3 regions of the Rhizobium sp. 10N414 genome follow, and region 1 is predicted to be linked to each of the others. Evidence: predicted binding sites of a transcription regulator. Region 1 holds the regulator's gene; each other region holds the start of a gene.

Region 1 (4,161 bases):
GCGACGTGCGATCTCGCAGGAATCGACCGAGGCTCTGCGGCAGGCGGGGCTGGCTTCATATCGTGGCAATCTCCGGCCTCAACATGGCGCTGTCTGCCGGCATCTTCTTCGTCGGCCTGCGCCAGTTGCTGAGCCTGTTTCCATCGTGCAGGCATACCCGACCAAGAAGATTGCCGCTGCCGGAGCGCTCGTGGCGCTGACGACCTACTACATGATCTCGGGCTTCGCGGTATCGGCGGAGCGTGCATTCATCATGATGGCGATCATGCTCGCCGCGGTGTTCTTCGATCGCCCGTCGATAAGCTTGCGCGACATTGCCTTGTCCGCGTGGGTGATCCTACTCCTGTCACCATCCGAGGCCCGGGGCCCGAGCTTCCAGATGTCGTTTGCGGAGACGCTTGCCCTCGTCCCGGGTTACGCGATCTGGTCAAGAAGGCCGCCGCGCGAACATCCCTTGCTGCAGGTCGCCGCAGTAAAGCCCGTCGTTTTCATCATACGCTTCTTTGGTGGCATCCTGCTGACCTCGATGATCGGCGGCTACTCGACCGCGCTTTTCGCCGTCGAGCACTTCCACCGGCTCAGCGCTTATGGTCTGCCGGCAAATCTCATGGCCATGCCGGTGATCTCTTTCGTGGTGATGCCGATGGGCATGTTCGCTATGCTGCTGACACCGTTTGGCCTCGACGTCATTCCGTGGAAAATTGCCGGTTTCGGGCTCGACATCGTGATCGCCATTGCCCAGATGGTCTCGGCCTGGGGCGGCAATATCGATATCGGCAGATTGCCGGGTTGGTAATTTCCTGTGGCGGTTGCAGGGTTCCTCTTACTTGCCCTTCTGCGCACCAAGATCCGCTACCTCGGCGCGGGTATTGCGGCGCTGGCAACAGTGCTTGTTGCGGCTGCGCCGAGCGAACCGCCGCCCGACATCGTCATTGCTGAAGACGGCAATCTCGTCGCGATTGTGAGAGGACAAGTCCTTGCACCGAACCGGCCGCATCCGCCTGACTTCATTTTCGACCAATGGCGCCGCGGAGCTAGATCAACCACCGCAATTGTTGGAGGGTGTCAACGCTATCAGGCGGCGGGACAGTCAAGGCAGATCGGAAAGGTTATCTGCCGTGGAATTGCGCAATGCCCGCGATGCGTTACGTCAGGCTGCGACGAGCACTGAGAACCGATTTGTATGCCTGAAAGGCGCCTGGTGCACAGCCACGCACGATAGCGGCTACGTCGTGACGATCGTCGAAAATCCCGCTTACTTCGGCGCTGCCGGCGATACGGCCGATATCGTCGTGACACCCGCTCGCCTCCGCACGACGGGGTGCCGGTCAGGCGCACTTTTGTTCACCGGCGAAACCTTGCGTCGCTTTGGTGCCGCTGAGGTAAGGATCGACGATCAAGGTAGCCCGGTCGTCACGACGGACTATACGAGGCTCGACCGCCCTTGGATCCGCCATCGGGCGTATAATTGGCGAAGCGGCACCTTTGACGGCGAGCCGCTTGCCTTCAATGATAGCGGCGAATGAGGCCGACAAGCTTGCCCTGGACCTTGACACGGTCAGGCCCGAAAATGCGCGTCTCGTAAGCCGGGTTCGCCGCCTCAAGTGCAATGGAGGCGCCTTTCCGGCGGAAGCGCTTGAGCGTCGCTTCCTCATCATCGACAAGCGCAACAACGATGTCGCCGGCATTGGCGGTGCTGCCGTTGCGGATGATTACCGTGTCGCCATCAAAGATGCCGGCCTCGATCATCGAGTCGCCCTTGACCTCAAGCGCATAGTGCTCGCCTGGGCCAAGCATGTCCGCCGGAATCGTGATGTCATGGGTATTGTTCTGAATTGCCGAAATCGGTACGCCGGCAGCAATCCGTCCCATGACCGGTACAGAGGCAGAACCGCCGTTGTCACCCTGCGGCGCTGGCTTCGGCGCCACAACTGGCTGTGGTTTGCCGAGGCTGCCTTCGATAACGCTCGGCGAAAAACCGCGGCGGGGCTGCAGGCTCGGGTTATATGCCTCGGGCAGTTTGATGACTTCCAGAGCGCGGGCTCGATTCGGCAGTCGGCGAATGAAGCCCCGTTCCTCCAGCGCGGTAATCAGGCGGTGGATGCCTGACTTCGACGCGAGGTCCAAGGCATCCTTCATTTCATCAAAAGAAGGGGGGACACCGGACTCCTTCATTCGCTCGTGAATGAAGAGAAGAAGCTCCTGTTGCTTGCGCGTCAGCATCGAAGTTGAACCCCAGAGTCGTGAAACAAAGCCAGAACAGACACTATATGTTCCATATGTGTTCCGCAAGTACCTAAATTTTCGTAAAACTTGCCTGCAACTTGGTGAGTTTTTGCGTCTCATTTGACCGAAAGCGTAGAAGGGGGTTGCATTGTCCTGTTGCCCGGCGCACATCTTCGCAAATTCCGGAGAAGTTGCCATGAGCGAAGCACATCCGCTGGACCACATCGTGCTGCCGGTTCCAAATATCAGGCTCTCACGCGAGCGTCTCGGAAAGCTGGGATTCACCGTCGCGCCCGACGCCCGGCACCCGTTTGGGACCGAGAATGCCTGCATATTCTTCGCCGACGAAACTTATCTGGAGCCTCTCGGGGTCGCTAATGCCGAACTGCATGAAGCTTCGGCGCAGAAAGGCAATGTCTTCACCGCGCGGGACCGTGCCTTTCGATTCCGATGTGGAGACGATGGCCTGTCTGCCGTGGTCTTTGCGACGGCGGATGCCGATCGCGACCATGCCCGATTTCTGTCCGAAAAGATCAATGGCGGCGAGATGCTGCAGTTCGAGCGGCCGATGAAGATGCCCGATGGCTCGGAGGTGACGGCCGCATTCAAGCTCGCCTTTGCAGTTGACCTGCGCGCTCCCGATTTCTTTTTCTTCACATGCCAACGTGTCAACCCGCTGCCAGCCGACCGGAAAGCCCTGCAAGTGCATCCAAATGGGGTGGTTGGGATCGCAGAGATCGTGCTTGGGGCACCCGACCCCAAGGCGTTTGGACCATTCCTGCGCGCCGCCGCCCACAGCTTGGGAACGACCAATGAGGCCTTCGGTGTGAGTGTGACAACTCCGAATGCCAGAGTGAGTGTTCTCTCCCCGGATGGACTGGACGCCTACTTCGACATCCCTGCGCCTTCCGACGATCGCGGTCTGCGTGGTGTTGCCATCGTTTTCAAAGTCGGCGATCTCGCCGTGACAGAAGCGCAATTGGCTGCTAACGGGATGACCTATACGCGCAAGAACAATCGAATTCTGGTGAAGGCCGCGCCCGGACAGGGCGCTCTCTTCGCCTTCGAGGAGAAACGATGAGCCAGACAAATTCCGAAGTCGTGGTCGGCGAAGGCGCCGGCCGCGTCACCTTTTCGAATTCCGGCAAGCTGTCGCTGATTGCCGGGCCTTGTCAGATGGAGAGCCGCGAGCATGCCTTCATGGTCGCCGGTGTGCTGAAGGAACTCTGCGACAAGCTTGGTCTCGGCCTCGTCTACAAGTCCTCCTTTGACAAGGCGAACCGGACGTCGCTGTCAGCGCAGCGCGGTATCGGCCTCGAAACGGCGCTTGAAGTGTTCACCGATCTCAAGAAGGAATACGGCTTTCCTGTCCTGACCGACATTCATACCGAAGAGCAGTGTGCCGAGGTGGCCACCATCGTCGACATCCTGCAGATCCCAGCTTTCCTCAGCCGTCAGACCGACCTGCTCGTTGCCGCCGCCAAGACCGGCCGCGTCATCAACGTCAAGAAGGGGCAGTTCCTCGCGCCCTGGGACATGAAGAACGTCCTCAACAAGCTGAATTCGAGCGGAAATCCGAACATCTTGCTTTGCGAACGCGGTGCTTCCTTCGGCTACAATACGCTGGTCTCCGACATGCGATCGCTGCCTATCATGGTGGCGATGGGCGCCCCCGTGGTCTTCGACGCCACGCATTCGGTCCAGCAGCCGGGCGGGCAGGGCGGTTCGAGCGGAGGGCAGCGCGAGTTCGTGGAGACGCTCGCGCGTGCGGCGGTCGCCGTCGGCGTCGCTGGCGTATTCGTGGAAACCCACGAAGATCCTGACAATGCGCCTTCGGATGGTCCCAACATGGTCTATCTGCGGGATATGCCGCGGCTTCTCGAAAAGCTGCTGGCCTTCGATGCGATTGCCAAGGCGGGATAAATGGATGGACGT
Region 2 (4,161 bases), on a different contig from region 1:
ATCCCGACAGCCTTGTAGTCATGGAACTGGTAGGCGACGTCATGCTCTTCCAGCCAGGTTCGGGCCTTCTTCATGGTGTCGCAGTTCTTGATGCCGTAGATGGTGACGGTCACTTAGTCCTCCAGCGTTCCAGGCTTGCGTGTTGCCTTGCTGGCGGTCTTGCAAGCAATCTTCATCAGGTCGGCGCGCCGGCGAACCAGCCGTTCGGAGCTGCGCGTCACGATCAGGCCGGCCTGTGGTGCACAAATCTCGATGCTGCCGTCAGCCATGCCGGGGCGGGTGATCAACGTGGCAAGCACATCGCCTTCGCCAACCCATTCGCCGATGTTGCGTTGGAAGAGAACCGTGCCGGCCTCCGGCGCGCGGACCACCTCGATATTGTCGAGCGGGACAGCGGGGCCATCGAAAGCGGGCAGCGAGACCGGGGCATCGATTGCGCCGCGGCTTGCCAGGAATTTCCACAATCCCTCGGCATCCTTCTTCGCCATCTCGGGATAGACGTCACGCCGGCCGCGAAGCTCGACGGTGACAGACAGCTTGCCGGGCAGGCGCGATTGTTTCTCTAGGGTCTCGTATTTCCAGGCAAAACCGACGGCCTCCTCGAAGGCGGAACTCTCGCCATCGGAGAGAAGAACGGCTTCCATCTCCATCGCAGAGGCCAGATCGGCCGCCTCCGGCCAGAATGCCTCGTCGATATAGGCATATTGCAGGGATTCATCATCGCAATGCAGATCGATCACCAGATCGCAGCCGAGCGCCATATGCAGCAGCTGGCGCTTCAGTTTCTCGACGGCCGAACGGCGCTCGAGGTCCTCAAGCAACCCGTCGCGATCTTTCACCGAGATCAGCGGAAACTCCCTGTTGAAATTGGTGCGCGATCCAAGATCGAAGCGGCCCTGAAGTTCGCCGAAATGCGACTGGGCCGCCCCGATCGGATTGGCATGCGGGACGACGATGAAGTCGCTCTTGATCTGACCGGCGTTTTCCGACTGGCGCAGTCTTTCACACAGGAAGTGAACCAACGCCGTGCCCGGCAGCTCGTTGGCGTGGAGAGCCGCCTGAATGTAGACCTTCGGTGCCTTGGGATCGCTGCCATTGAAATGAAGAACCGGCAAACGCCACTCGATACCCGCCGTGTCACCGGCAATAATGATCTCGGACGTGTTCATGTCGTTCTCCGCTTGATGCCTTGTCGCAGGAGCTTTAAGCGAGTTCGATAGCTGGAGGCAAGGTGTTATCCGCGCGCATGAAGCGGCGAGCGCCCGAGCTCTTCGTAGCCTGCTTGACCCCGGCGATTGTGCAGCAGAACGAATTCGCGCGCAGCCATCACGACCGGCCTCCGCAGGGCGATCCGCGGCACCACGTCCTTGTCGCAGAGGAGCGTGGTGTGAGGTTGAAAGTTCGGGTTCAGATTGGCGTCTGCGCCCAACCGGTGCACCTCGATCGCGATCTGCACATGCAGTTGCCACAGTTCCCGTCCGCCATTGCCTTCGAGTACGATCGCGTTGTCCTGCGGCAGCAGGAAGGTGATGATATGGTCGAAGACGAGCTCGAACTGACACGCCTCGATCGCCGTTCCTGCCTGGCGTGCCGCCGCGATGACCCCTTCGGGAATGCGGGCGCTCTTGCCGACACAATAGAGCGAGACATGCACGGCCGCCGGCGGACGCGGCGATGCGAGGGGAAGGTGTTCCCGCTGTAGCCACTGCTGGATCGACACGCATTCGTCGAGCGATTGCGGATCCGGCAATATCGCAAAGAAAAGACTCTCTCTGGCGAAGCGCGATGGTTGTTGGCGCGTCTTATGCGAAGCGAAATCGAAAGATGCCTGCTAACATTTGATCTTGAAATGGCAAGAACAAAAAAAGAACATACGGGCGAGCGATCGACCGGAGCAAGCTCGTGCGACGCAAGAAACGGGTTGAATTCGGGCCGCGACGGCACGATCTTCGGAGAAGAGCAGCAGGGAGGCAATGACCCATGCAACAGGCAATGCATCACTATCTGATTTTCGAGACGAGCGGTGGCTTCTGCGGCATCGCCTGGAATGATGTCGGCATTACGCGGTTTCAGCTGCCGACGTCGAGTGCCGAGGCAACCGAGCGATTGCTCCTTCGCCGCATTCCCGGCGCCGAGCCGGCGAAGCCGACGGCTGCCGTTGCCGAAGCTGTTGCCGCAGTGAAGCGCTATTTCAGCGGAGAGCCGACGGACTTCTCAACCGTGAAGGTCGATCTCGCTGGTCAGGATGCCTTCTTCAGGCAGGTTTACGATGCTGCCCGCCAGATCGGCTGGGGCCACACGACCACCTACGGTGCGCTCGCGAAACAACTCGGCGTAGGGCCGGAGGCCGCCCGCGACGTCGGCCAGGCGATGGCGAAAAATCCGGTCGCCTTGATCATCCCCTGCCATCGCGTGCTAGCGGCCGGAAACAAGATCGGAGGCTTCTCCGCGCCCGGCGGCTCAACGTCCAAGCAGAGGATGTTGGAGCTCGAAGGCGTTAGCCTGGCGCCGCCAAAGCCGGTGCAGCAGTCACTTGATTTCTGATGGATGTCGCCTCGATTGAGGCGACTCTCAAATCATTCCCACTCGATGGTGCCGGGCGGTTTCGAGGTCACATCATACACGACACGATTGATGCCGCGCACCTCGTTGATGATGCGGGTTGCGGCGCGCCCGAGGAATTCCATGTCGTAGTGATAGAAATCCGCAGTCATGCCGTCGACGGACGTCACGGCGCGGAGCGCGCAGACGAACTCGTAAGTGCGGCCGTCGCCCATGACGCCGACGGTCTGGACAGGCAGCAGCACGGCGAAGGCCTGCCAGATGGCGTCGTAGAGGCCGGCCTTGCGGATCTCGTCGAGATAGATGGCGTCGGCTTCGCGGAGAATCTCCAGCTTTTCGCGGGTGATGCCACCCGGGCAGCGGATCGCGAGACCCGGACCCGGGAAGGGGTGGCGGCCGATGAACGAGTCGGGCAGGCCGAGCTCCTTGCCAAGCACGCGCACTTCGTCCTTGAAGAGTTCGCGCAGCGGCTCGACGAGCTGCATGTTCATGCGCTCGGGAAGGCCGCCGACATTGTGGTGCGACTTGATCGTCACCGACGGTCCGCCGGTGAAGGAAACGCTTTCGATCACATCAGGATAGAGCGTACCCTGGCCGAGGAAGTCGGCGCCGCCGAGCTTCTTGGCCTCTTCCTCGAAGGTCTCGATGAACAGGCGACCGATGATCTTGCGCTTGGTCTCTGGATCGGAAACACCCTCGAGCTCGCCGATGAACTTGTCGGATGCGTCGACGTGGATGAGGTGCAGATTGTAGTGTTCGCGGAACATGGCGACGACGTTGGCCGCCTCGTCCTTGCGCATCAGTCCGTGGTCGACGAGCACGCACGTGAGCTTGTCGCCGATCGCTTCGTGGATCAGTAGTGCTGCGACCGAGCTGTCGACGCCGCCCGAAAGGGCGCAGAGGACGCGCTTGTCGCCGACCTGCTCGCGGATCGCTTCGACCGCCTTCTGGCGATAGGCCGACATCGACCAGTCACCTTTGATGCCGGCGATGTTGTGAATGAAGTTGCCGATCAGCTTGGCGCCATCGGGCGTGTGCACGACTTCCGGGTGGAACTGCACGCCATAATATTTGCGCTTCTCGTCGGCGATGAAGGCGTAAGGCGCGTTCGGCGAAGTCGCGACGACCTTGAAGCCTTCAGGCAGCGCCGTCACGCGGTCGCCATGGCTCATCCAGACCTGATGGCGGGAGCCCTTCGACCAGAGGCCTTCGAACAGTTGGTTGTCTTCGTCGACTTCGAGGAAGGCGCGACCGAATTCGCGGTGATGACCGCTCTCGACCTTGCCGCCGAGCTGCATGCACATCGTCTGCTGGCCGTAGCAGATGCCGAAAACGGGCAGGCCGCTGTCGAAGATGATCTGGGGCGCGCGGGGCGAGCCTTCATCAACCGTCGAGGCCGGGCTGCCGGACAGGATCACGGCTTTCGGCTGCAGGCGCTTGAAGCCTTCTTCGGCGGACTGGAAGGGAACGATCTCGCAGTAGACACCCGTTTCGCGCACGCGGCGTGCGATCAGCTGGGTTACCTGGCTGCCGAAATCGACGATGAGGACGCTGTCTGGATGTGCTGTCTGGGTCATGGCGAGCCTTTAATGAAAAGCA
Region 3 (4,161 bases), on a different contig from region 1:
GTGGCCAGAACGTGTGCCCCAGTTGTCGCGGGTGGCGTCCGTCTTGTTCTGCTGGGCACGCTTCCAGCCGGGCGTCGAATAGGAGTTGGCGAAGGGGTCAGCCTTGTCGAAACGGGACTGGCCGTAGCCACCGCGACCATAGCCGCCGTAGCTCTGCTCGGCTTCCGCCACCTCGACATGCATTTCCGGCAGTTCGTCGAGGAACCGCGAAGGGATGGTCGACTGCCAGAGACCGTGGATGCGCCGGTTGGAGACGAACCAGATGTGGCAGCGGCGCTTGGCGCGGGTGATGCCGACATAGGCAAGGCGGCGTTCTTCCTCGAGGCCGGCGCGGCCGCTTTCGTCCAGTGAACGTTGGTGCGGGAACAGGCCTTCCTCCCAGCCCGGCAGGAAGACGGTATCGAACTCCAGGCCCTTGGCGGAATGCAACGTCATGATCGAGACGGCGTCGAGGTTTTCGTTCTGCTCGGCGTCCATGACAAGCGCGACGTGCTCGAGGAAACCACGCATCGACTCGAAGCTCTCCATCGAGCGAATGAGTTCCTTCAGGTTTTCGAGACGGGTCGGCGCGTCCGCCGACTTATCGTTCTTCCACATGTCGGTGTAACCCGACTCTTCAAGGATCTGCTCGGCAAGCTCAGTGTGCTGGGTGTTTTCCAGCATTTCCTGCCAGCGGCGGAATGATTGGACGACGTCGAAGAGAGCTTTGCGCGCCTTCGGCTTCAGCTCGTCGGTTTCGATCATGTCGGCGGCTGCGGCCAGCATCGGAATGTCGCGGGCGCGGGCATAATCGTGGAGGGCGCGCACCGTCGTATCGCCAAGACCGCGCTTCGGGGTGTTGATGATGCGCTCGAAGGCGAGGTCGTCGGCAGGCTGGGCGACGAGGCGGAAGTAGGCCATGGCATCGCGGATTTCGAGGCGCTCGTAGAAGCGCGGGCCGCCGATGACTCGGTAGTTGAGGCCGAGCGTCACGAAGCGGTCTTCGAACTCGCGCATCTGGAATGAGGCGCGCACGAGGATCGCCATGTCGTTGAGCAAATGCCGCTTTCCTTTGGCGTCGCCGCGTTGAAGTTGCTCGATCTCCTCGCCGATTTCCCTGGCTTCCACCTCTGAATCCCAGGATGCGTGCACCTGGACCTTGATGTCATCGGGGTCGCTGCGGTCGGTGAAAAGCGTCTTGCCGAGGCGGCCTTCATTGTGAGCGATCAGGTGGCCGGCGGCGCCAAGGATATGCGCCGTCGAACGATAGTTGCGCTCCAGCTTGATGACCTTGGCGCCCGGGAAGTCCTTCTCGAAGCGGAGGATGTTGTCCACCTCGGCACCGCGCCAGCCATAGATCGACTGGTCGTCGTCGCCGACGCAGCAGACGTTCTGCGGCTCGCCCTTTGGGCGCTGGGCAAGCAGCCGCAACCACATGTACTGGGCTGTGTTGGTGTCCTGATACTCGTCGACAAGGATGTAGTGGAAGCGGCCGTGATACTCCTTGAGAAGATCCGGGTTTTTCCGGAAGATCGCGATCGGGTGCATCAGGAGATCGCCGAAATCGCAGGCGTTCAGCGTCGAGAGCCGTTGCTGATAGGCAAAGTAGAGTTCGCGGCCCTTGCCGTTGGCAAAGGCGCGGGCGTCGCCCTCGGGAATGTCGCCAGGGCCGAGGCCCTTGTTCTTCCAGCCATCGATCATTCCGGCGAACTGCTTGGCAGGCCAGCGCTTGTCATCGAGGCCTTCCGCCTGGATCAGCTGCTTGATCAGCCGGACGACATCATCGGTGTCGAGGATCGTGAAGTCGGAGCGCAGGTTTACGAGTTCGGCATGGCGGCGCAGAAGCTTGACGCCGATCGAGTGAAAAGTGCCGAGCCAGGGCATGCCCTCGACGGCGCCGCCGACGAGCACGGCAATACGTTCCTTCATCTCGCGGGCGGCCTTGTTGGTGAAGGTCACGGCAAGGATCTGCGAGGGGAAAGCGCGTCCAGTGTTCAGGATATGGGCGATGCGCGTCGTCAACACGCGCGTCTTGCCGGTGCCCGCACCGGCGAGCACGAGTACGGGGCCTTCCAGTGTCTCGACGGCTTCGGTCTGTTCAGGGTTCAGGCCGGAAAGGTAATCGGGGCGCCCGCCGCCATCGCGAGCTGCCATGGCACGGGCGGCGAGCCTTCCGGCGGCGGGAGCGGCAGGGGCCGGTTGCTTGCGCGGCGGCTCGCCCGGCTCTTCATCGAAGAAGGGGATATCGTCGAAACTATTGCTCATGGCGCGTAATGTAGTGATTCGGGATCGAAAGACCAGAAAAGATGTTCTGCTTTCATTCCGCCCCGCACCCGCTGTCCTCAGCTTATGCAGTGCATTCGAGCAGTCCTGCCCGGGAATTGCCCATGTGCGCTGTAAGGGCGGGCTCGGTCGCGCGCAAACATCGTCAATAAAACTCAGAAAACAAAACCGTCATTTGACGTTGGCGATGAAATTCTACAACACGGCAGGCGGCGGTCGAGAGTTGCCTGACAGTAACTCAGTCTTGAATTACAATTCAGTAATGCTGGAGCAATTCGCTTGCTGGTGATCGGCAAAGAGACAATATTGTCGCAGACGCGCGGCAATTTGTCCTGCGAACGCCTCTTTCGATAGACCCTGGACCAGCCTCGAGTCCCTCTGGAGACGTGAATGCCATTTTGGAAGCAGTTTATAGTTTGCCTTGTCGTGATTGCGGCCGGCTTTGCTGGATGGGTTTTCTTCGTGCCAGGGGCTGGCGAGACGCTACGGAAGGCCGGCTTTTCAGAGGTTTCAAAGCTGGCGCCCGGTGAGGCTGCACCGAAGCCGGTGGGGAGCGAGGAAGGGCAATCGAGACGTCGCAGCGGCGGAGCAAACGCGCCCGTTCTGGTCGCCACGCAGGCCGTCGTTCGTGGTGTCGTCAATGATCGGCTGAGTGCCATCGGCACGGGCGACGCCATCCGCTCCGTGGTGGTGATGCCGCAGGCAAGCGGGACAATTCGCGAGATCCTGATCAAGTCGGGCGACAGGATCACCAAGGGGCAGGTGCTTGCAAAGCTAGACAGCGAAGAGCAGGTCATCGCTCGCGGTCAGGCCGATGTGGCGCTGAAAAGCGCCGTCGAGAAATCCAGCCTCTACCACAACATCAAATCCAGCGTGTCGCGCATGGATGTCTTCGATGCAGAAATCGCCGAGCAAGGCGCACGCCTTCAACTGCAGGCCGCCGAACTCAATCTCGAGCGTCGCAGCATTGTCGCGCCGATCGATGGCATTGTCGGCATCATCCCGGTCAACGTCGGCGACAACGTTTCGACGACGACGCCGATCGCGACCCTCGACGACCGGACCGAAATCCTGGTCGACTACTGGGTGCCGGAACGCTTCGCCAACACGATCACGGTCGGCCAGCCCGTGGAGGCAACGTCGGTGGCACGGCCAGGTCGGGTATTCTCGGGCGCGGTCGAGGCAATCGACAACCGCATTGACGCCGCCAGCCGGACAATGCGCGTGCGGGCCCGAATCGACAACGCATCGGACGAACTGCGCGCCGGCATGTCGTTCAATGTCGGGATGAGGTTTGGCGGCGACCAGTATCCCGCGGTCGATCCGCTCTCAATCCAGTGGGATTCGCAAGGCGCGTTCGTCTGGCAGGTCGTCGACCGCAAGTCCGGCAAGGTGCGTGTCAGCATCGTGCAGCGCAATCCCGACTATATTCTCGTCAAGGCCGATCTGGACGATGGCGATGCAATCGTTACCGAAGGGCTGCAGCGTGTCCGTGAAGGCGGCGCGGTACGGGTGGCCGGCGAAGTGGCGTCGAATTCGGAGCCAGTCACGCAATGACCGTGACCGAGATGCAGGAGAAGCCGGCTTCCGGCAAACAGACCTTCACCGCGCTGTTTGTCAGGCGCCCGATCCTTGCGCTTGTCTTCAACGCCCTGATGATCGTTGCCGGCCTTGCAGCCTATGCCGGGATCGAAGTGCGCGAACTGCCCGATGTTGACCGACCCGTGGTGACGGTGCGCACGACTTTCGACGGTGCCTCGCCACAGACTATCGACCAGGAACTGACGAAGGTGATCGAGGGCGCTGCCGCACGCGTCAGCGGCCTCAAATCCATTTCCTCCAGTTCTCAGTTCGGCCAGAGCCGGGTGACGCTCGAATTCTCTGACTCCGTCGATCTCG

The links. Region 1 encodes LexA, which represses DNA repair genes until DNA is damaged. Its sites were predicted from a motif close to TGTTCNNNNTGTGTTCNG; they were not measured.
Region 2: AC1DE4_RS01900 (2'-5' RNA ligase family protein) is a predicted target of LexA. The motif match lies at 1,855-1,872, and genes of this name have one in related genera.
Region 3: AC1DE4_RS09830 (ATP-dependent helicase) is a predicted target of LexA. The motif match lies at 2,287-2,304, and genes of this name have one in related genera.

Annotation. Positions count from the first base shown of each region.
Region 1 is NZ_JBFTIN010000025.1:48,394-52,554, reverse strand. Features, by position in the region: partial or broken gene AC1DE4_RS20970 (ComEC/Rec2 family competence protein) at 1-1,526, shown strand, start outside; gene lexA (transcriptional repressor LexA) at 1,507-2,223, opposite strand; gene AC1DE4_RS20960 (VOC family protein) at 2,423-3,307, shown strand; gene kdsA (3-deoxy-8-phosphooctulonate synthase) at 3,304-4,149, shown strand.
Region 2 is NZ_JBFTIN010000001.1:378,228-382,388, reverse strand. Features, by position in the region: gene AC1DE4_RS01910 (ArsC family reductase) at 1-113, opposite strand, end outside; gene AC1DE4_RS01905 (M14 family zinc carboxypeptidase) at 114-1,169, opposite strand; gene AC1DE4_RS01900 (2'-5' RNA ligase family protein) at 1,235-1,720, opposite strand; gene AC1DE4_RS01895 (methylated-DNA--[protein]-cysteine S-methyltransferase) at 1,981-2,544, shown strand; gene guaA (glutamine-hydrolyzing GMP synthase) at 2,577-4,139, opposite strand.
Region 3 is NZ_JBFTIN010000007.1:165,593-169,753, forward strand. Features, by position in the region: gene AC1DE4_RS09830 (ATP-dependent helicase) at 1-2,244, opposite strand, end outside; gene AC1DE4_RS09835 (efflux RND transporter periplasmic adaptor subunit) at 2,653-3,819, shown strand; gene AC1DE4_RS09840 (efflux RND transporter permease subunit) at 3,816-4,161, shown strand, end outside.